3 regions of the Herbiconiux sp. J20-20 genome follow, and region 1 is predicted to be linked to each of the others. Evidence: predicted binding sites of a transcription regulator. Region 1 holds the regulator's gene; each other region holds the start of a gene.

What was found. The regulator LexA, encoded in region 1, represses DNA repair genes until DNA is damaged. The targets are predictions, from matches to a motif close to TCGAACANNTGTTCGA.
Region 2: the regulator LexA is predicted to act here: its motif matches at 980-995, upstream of ACR3ZA_RS04310 (DUF222 domain-containing protein).
Region 3: the regulator LexA is predicted to act here: its motif matches at 1,131-1,146, upstream of ACR3ZA_RS03760 (DUF222 domain-containing protein).

What each region holds. Positions count from the first base shown of each region.
Region 1 covers NZ_CP195122.1:2,407,242-2,409,500, reverse strand. Annotated here, with positions in the region: gene ACR3ZA_RS11660 (histidinol-phosphate transaminase) at 1-263, opposite strand, end outside; gene ACR3ZA_RS11655 (LysM peptidoglycan-binding domain-containing protein) at 333-680, opposite strand; gene lexA (transcriptional repressor LexA) at 948-1,625, shown strand; gene hflX (GTPase HflX) at 1,622-2,259, opposite strand, start outside.
Region 2 covers NZ_CP195122.1:888,960-891,218, reverse strand. Annotated here, with positions in the region: gene ACR3ZA_RS04320 (TIGR03557 family F420-dependent LLM class oxidoreductase) at 1-116, shown strand, start outside; gene ACR3ZA_RS04315 (coenzyme F420-0:L-glutamate ligase) at 113-904, shown strand; gene ACR3ZA_RS04310 (DUF222 domain-containing protein) at 1,015-2,259, shown strand, end outside.
Region 3 covers NZ_CP195122.1:766,630-768,888, reverse strand. Annotated here, with positions in the region: gene ACR3ZA_RS03760 (DUF222 domain-containing protein) at 1-1,111, opposite strand, end outside; gene ACR3ZA_RS03755 (hypothetical protein) at 1,296-1,460, opposite strand; gene ACR3ZA_RS03750 (methyltransferase domain-containing protein) at 1,524-2,259, opposite strand, start outside.

The DNA of each region.
Region 1 (2,259 bases):
GCCCAGATGTTCTCGGGGTTCAGGTCGTGACCGAGGTAGGCCGCGAGGGCCTCCCGCAGCGCGGTGAACTCGCGGTCGGGGTAGCGGTTGATCTGCAGCACCGCCCGCGCGAGCGACTCCACGATGTGCCGCGCCGTGTCTTCGGGGATCGGGTGCGTGTTCTCGTTGACGTTGAGCGCGTAGCGCACGTGCAGCTGCGGTGCCCCGTAAGGGGTCTGACCGCGGAGGTCGTCACGAATCGGGAGGTCGGAGAGCGATACCACTCGCCGAGTCTACTGAGGGTCGCGGAGCTCAGTCGGGCCCGCGAGCGCTGCCCGACGCAGCCTCACCGATCAGGGAGCGTAGGCGGTCGGAATGGCGAGCTTCTGCCCCGGCTCCACCGCGCTCGACGCCAGCTGGTTCAGCGCCATGATGTCGGCGATGACCTCGCGCGGGTCGGCCCCGGGGGCGAGCGTCTCGGCGACCTGCCAGAGCGACTGCCCCGGCGCGACCGAGACATAGCTGAAGGTGTCGAGGGAGGCCGTGGCGCCCGCATCGGCGCTGGGCGCGCCCACGCCGAGCGCGAGCGCCAGCAGCACGAGCGGGATGGCGGCCAGCGTGCCGAAGACGGCACGACCGCGCGGGGTGAGCCGCAGACGCGGCAGTGCGACGACGGTCGGATTCATCACCATGGTGCTCATCTGTCGTTCCTCGCTCTCGAGTCGTTGGACAGCTCGGATCCGGTCACGGCCGGGCGACCGGATCCGAAGCTGTGTTCCGAACATATCTTCGATCGAACATATGTTCAAGTACTGATCGGGAGTTTCTCGCAGCCGATGTGCGACACACTCGAACATTTGTTTGCTCGGGCGAGTCGGAACGGATACAGTTTCGATCGTTGAGGAGATTCGACCAGAGGCCACCGACATTGGGCTCACCTCGACATACAACGCCTTCAGGAGGATGCGATGAGCGAGATCGATTCGACCGAGAACGGTCGCCCGGGAACCCGCCGGCGCACCAGCCTGAGCGACAAGCAGCGCGCCATTCTGGAATTCGTGCAGCGCTCGGTCGCCTCGCGGGGCTACCCGCCGAGCATGCGCGAGATCGGCGACGCCGTCGGCCTCGCCTCGCTGTCGAGCGTGACGCACCAGCTGGGGCAGCTCGAGCTGAGCGGCTACCTGCGCCGTGACCCCAACCGCCCGCGCGCCCTCGAGGTCCTCATCGATCTGCCCGGAACCGACGAGGCCGAGACCGCCATCCCGGTCGGCGATGCCGCCATGGTGCCGCTGGTCGGCCGAATCGCCGCCGGAATCCCGATCACCGCCGATCAGCAGGTGGATGAGGTCTTCCCGCTCCCCCGCCAACTCGTCGGCAAGGGCGACCTGTTCATGCTCAAGGTCGTCGGCGAGTCGATGATCGACGCCGCGATCTGCGACGGCGACTGGGTGGTCGTGCGCCAGCAGCGCGAGGCGCAGAACGGCGAGATCGTCGCCGCCATGCTCGACGGCGAGGCCACCGTGAAGGTCTTCCGTCAGCGGGACGGCCACACCTGGCTGCTGCCGCGCAACTCCGCCTTCGAGCCGATCCTCGGCGACGAAGCCGAGGTGCTCGGCAAGGTCGTCGCGGTGCTCCGCTCCGTCTAGTCGGTCTCGACGGCCTCCGCCGCGTCGCTCGCCCCCACCGCCGCGCGCAGCTGCTCCGCCACCCGCGCGGTGGCCAGCAGCGACAGGCGCGTGCCGGCCTCCTCGTACGCGGTGTCGACGACGCGCGCCCGCTGGTGCGCGAGCGACACCAGATCGCCGCGATCGTACGGCACCAGGATGTCGAGCTCGACATCGGGGTGCGGCAGCAGTTCGGCGATCCGCGCGCGCAGCTCGTCGATGCCCTCCCCGGTGCGGGCCGAGACGAAGACGGCGCCCGGCTCCAGCCCGCGCAGCAGGATGCGGTCGTTCTCGTCGACCAGATCCGCCTTGTTGAAGGCGACGATCTCGGGAAGGTCGCGCGCCCCCACATCGCCGATCACGTCGCGCACCGTCGCGAGCTGCGCCGCCGGGTCGGGATGCGAGGCGTCCACCACGTGCACGATGACGTCGGAGTTGCCGACCTCCTCGAGCGTCGAGCGGAACGCCTCGACGAGCTGGTGAGGCAGGTGGCGCACGAAGCCGACCGTGTCGGCCAGGGTGAACTGGCGCCCGTCCGGCGTCTGGCTGCGCCGCACCGTGGGGTCCAGCGTCGCGAACAGCGCGTTCTCGACGAGCACGCCCGCGCGCGTGAGGC
Region 2 (2,259 bases), 1.1 Mb from region 1:
TGCAGCGCTACCTCGATCTCGGCTTCGACCGCATCTACCTGCACAACGTCGGGCGCAACCAGCGCGAGTTCCTCGAGGTCTTCGGCCGTGAGGTCCTGCCGGGGCTGAGCCGATGAGCGACATGCGGCTGGAGGTATGGGGGCTGCCCGGCATCCCCGAGATCACGGTGGGCGACGATCTCGCGGCGATCATCGGCGACGCGCTGGATGCCGCAGGCGGCATGCGGGACGGCGACATCCTGGCGGTCACCTCGAAGGTCGTCTCGAAGGCCGAGGGGCGCGCGATCGCGGCGGCCGATCGCGAGGACGCGATCACCGCGCAGACGGTGCGGCTCGTCGCCTCGCGCCCGCACGCGAAGGGCGTGACGCGCATCGTCGAGAACCCGCTCGGGCTCGTCATGGCGGCGGCCGGCGTCGACGGCTCGAACGCCCCCGACGGGGTGGTGCTGCTGCTGCCGGAGGACCCCGACGCCTCCGCCCGCGCGCTCTGCGCCGCGCTGCGGGAGCGCTTCGGAGTCGAGCTCGGCATCGTGATCACCGACACGCTCGGACGTGCCTGGCGCATCGGCCAGACGGATGCGGCGATCGGCGCCGCAGGCCTCCGCGTCGTCGAGGACTGGCGCGGTCGCACCGACGCCAACGGGGTCGCCCTGGAGGCGACGATCGTGGCGGTGGCCGATGAGATCGCGGCGGCGGCCGACCTGGTCAAGGGCAAGGCGTCGGCGGTGCCGGTCGCGGTGGTGCGCGGCCTGGGGCACCTCGTGGGCGCGCTCGACGAGCCGGGCGCGCGGTCGCTGGTGCGGCCGGCCGAGGAGGACCTGTTCCGCGTCGGCTCGGACGAGGCCTGGAACGAGGGCTACGCGGCGGGAGTCCGCGACGCCGAGGGGCATCCGGTCGAGGAGTAGGGCAGCGCCTCGCGAGGGTGCGGGATGCGCATCGTCTCCTCCACAGCATCAAATGTGAGAACTTGTTCGAAACTCTCGAACATATGTTCGAACAGTGAGAAAATGGGGTCATGTCAGGCTCCCCGTCCTCGGTTCTTGCGGCCCCGCGCGTTCTGCGCGTGCCGCCCACCGAGGCGCTCGACCGGCTCACCGATCCGGAGCTGCTGGATCGTCAACGCGAGTTCGCGGCGCTGCGGCGCGAGATCGATGCCGGGGCCGCGCGGGTCGCCGCCGAGGTCGCCCGCCGCTCGGCCCGCGAGTTCGGCTACCAGGGCCTCGCCCAGCGGGAAGGGGCGCGCTCGCCGGAGCAGCTGCTCGAGCGTCTCGCGGGGGTGACGGCGGGGGAGGCGCGAGCCTTGGTGCGCGTCGGCGAGCTGATGGCGGCCTCGCAGGAGGCCGAGAGCGCGCCGCCTCTCATCGTGGCCGTCGACGCGGGGGAGCTGTCGGTGCGGGCGGCGGACGCGATCCGCTCCGGGCTCGGCGAGCCGGGCGACTCGGTCGACGCCGAGCGGCTGGCGGAGGCCGAAGCGCTGCTGGTGACCGTCGCCCCGGAGCTCTCGGTGCGGCAGCTCGCCACGGAGGCTCGCGCGATGCGCGACACGCTCGACGCGGACGGGGTGTCGAACCGCGAAGAGGCGCTTCGGCGGCAGCGGTTTCTGCGTCTGAGTCCGCAGCACGACGGCATGACCAAGCTGTCGGGGCTGCTCGACCCGGAGTCGGCCGCGCTCGTGACCGAGGCCTTCGACCTGGTGACGGCGCCGCGCCGCGGCGGTCCGCGATTCGTCGATCCCGAGGCGGTCGCGCGCGCCGAGACCGTGGTGCGCGATCCGCGCACCACCGGCCAGTTGATGCTCGACGCGTTCGTCGACATGGTGCGCATCGCGGGAGCCGCCGACCGCGGACGGGTGTTCGCCCAGCGGAGGCCCGGGGTGAGCATCCACGTCGACCGCCAGGCGCTCGTCTCCGGCGTCGGCGCCGCCACGCTGGAGGGCAACCGGGCGCGGGTCTCGATCGCCACCGCACAGCGGGTTGCCTGCGCGTCCGGTGCTGTCCCCATCGCCTTCGACGGCGACCGCGTTCTCGACGTGGGCCGCACCCAGCGCCTCTTCACCGAACGGCAGCGCGTCGCGCTCGCCGCGCGAGACGGCGGATGCCGCTGCCCCGGCTGCGACCGACCGCCGTCGTGGTGTGAGGCCCATCACCTCGACGGCTGGGCGGGCGGCGGACGAACCGATGTTGATCGGGGCGTGCTGCTGTGTAGGTTCCATCACCTCCTCGTGCACAACCAGGGGTGGCGGATCGATGAACGACCTCGC
Region 3 (2,259 bases), 980 kb from region 1:
CGATCTGGTCGGTCGCGCGCGGGTCGCGAACGAGTCGTTCGGCGCGTTCGGTTGCCGTGAGGTCAGCCGCCGAGCGGTCGGCCGCAGACCGCGCAGGCGCAGATTGCGCGGCCGCAGATTGCTCAGCCGCGGTGAGCCCGAGAGTCATGTGTTGGGCCGCCAAGAGCCGACCGTCGGAGAGCTCTGCCGCCGCGCTGGGCTTGCCGATTCGCCCGGCGCGACGGGCGAGCGAACTGCTGTCGACGAAGCGCGGCCCGCCGCGTCGCGGTGACGTGGCCGCATCGACCGAGGCGACGACGATCGCCGCCGACTCGGGGTCGAGCAGGCCGTGCACCCGCGTCATGCCGTCGGGCTGCGGCACGAGGCGCAGGTACCGGCGCTCGCGCAGTTCGCGCTCCCGTTCCTGGACGCCCGCTTCGTCGAGCGCGGCCCGCACGTCTCGTGCCCGCGCCGCCAACTGCTCGGGGGTGAGACCCGCGGCATCGGCGATCAGCCCGGCCACGGCGGCGTTGAGCGCCCCGACGCTGACCTCGGGGCCCGGCGCACGAAGCGCGGTGCGGATCGCATCGGCCGCGCCGACCGAGAGTCGCCCGGCATTGACGGCGTGAGCCACGGGATGCAGCCACGGCGTCGGAGTCGAGTCCGAGCCAGAGCCCCAAGTCGAACCCGGGCCCGAGTCTGTGCCCGAGTCTGTGCCCGAACCCGTGCCGCCGCCAGCCGCGGGGTCGGCGTCGCCGAGCGGCCCGGACGGGCTGTCGTCGTCGACGGTGGGCCGCGACTCGAACTGTTCCGCGTCGGCGACCAGAGAACCGACCCGGACGAGCGCGGCGGCCTCGCGCGTCGACGATCCGGTGACCCGTGCGATCAGCGCCTCGGGGGTGCGAGCGCCGAGCCGCTGCGCGAGCCCCTCGAAGCCGAGGTCATGCCGCGAGCGGCGGGCCAACTCTCCGGCGACCGCCGACGACACCGCATCGACGCGTCGCCGCAGCTCGCCGAGGGTGCGCTGCAGGTCGACCACGGCCTCGTCGCTGAGGTCGCCGAAGGATGACGGGGTGGGGGCGACGAACGGCACCGTCGGGTCCGCGAAGGCGGGGAAGGTGGTCGTCGTCATGGGGCAATTCTCCCAATATTCGAAGATATGTACTAGTACAAGTTCTTCGCGAAACCGAGCCTGTGGAGGAGTCGACGGTCGCAATGCACGGCACCCCGACCGCCGATCGGCGAGCGGGGTGCTGTGCGAGAGGTGGGGCGAGGTGCGACCCGGACGGTGGGCTCGCCGTGGCCGGTCGGGCGCCTCAGTAGTTCGTGCCTGACATGATCGCGATTCCCTGCGCGAGCATCAGGAAGAAGCCTCCGGAGCTGAGCATGAGGATCGCGAGGATGCCGGGAACGGCGTACCAGGGCAGGTCCTTCACGGAGGCAGCGGCGGTCGTGTTCGCGGTGGTGTGGGTGGTGGACATGACATCTCCTAGTCAGTGGGTTAATTAGTACAGTAACTAACCAACCAGGATGCCGCCCCGATGTCAAGTGTTGCCGCAACCCCGCCGCAACCCCCGCCGCAACCTACGCCGCACCCCCGCCACGAGCACCGCCTCGACCGGATACCGCAGCACCGGCCCGAGACCCGCCACCCGCTCCCGATACGCAAGCTCGATCGCCGCGCGCCCCGCATCCGTCGTCGCCGCGTACGCCTGCCCGATCGTGCCGAGGCCCGCCGCGACGCCTGCCCACAGGTCGTCCGCCGAAACGGTGAACTCCCACGACACCCGCCGCGCTTCCCGCACCGCGAACCCGCTGGCCGCGAGCAGCCCCGACACCCCGTCTTCGGTGCGCGCGAAGTCGCTCGCCTCCGGCATCACGAACCCGCCCTCAGGCTTCGTGCCGGTCTCGTCGATGATCGCCGCCCACAGCTGGTTCAGCTCGGTCGGCTGCCATGGCCACACCGTGACCGCGATCGGCGCGCCAGGCCTGGCCACCCGCCGCAGCTCCGCGAGACATCGATCCGGATGCCCCACATGGTTCACCGCGAAGTTCGCCACCACCGCGGCGAACGTTTCATCCCCGTACGGGAGCCGCGCCAGCTCACCCACCTCGAACCGCGCCCCGGGCACCCGCTCCCGCGCGAACGACACCATGCTCTGTTCGACATCCACGCCGGTGACCTGCCAGCCGCGAGCGACGGCTTCGGCGGCGGCGACGCCGGTGCCGCATCCCGCGTCGAGGAGAGCGTCCCCGCGAGCCGCAGGCATCCCCACTGCA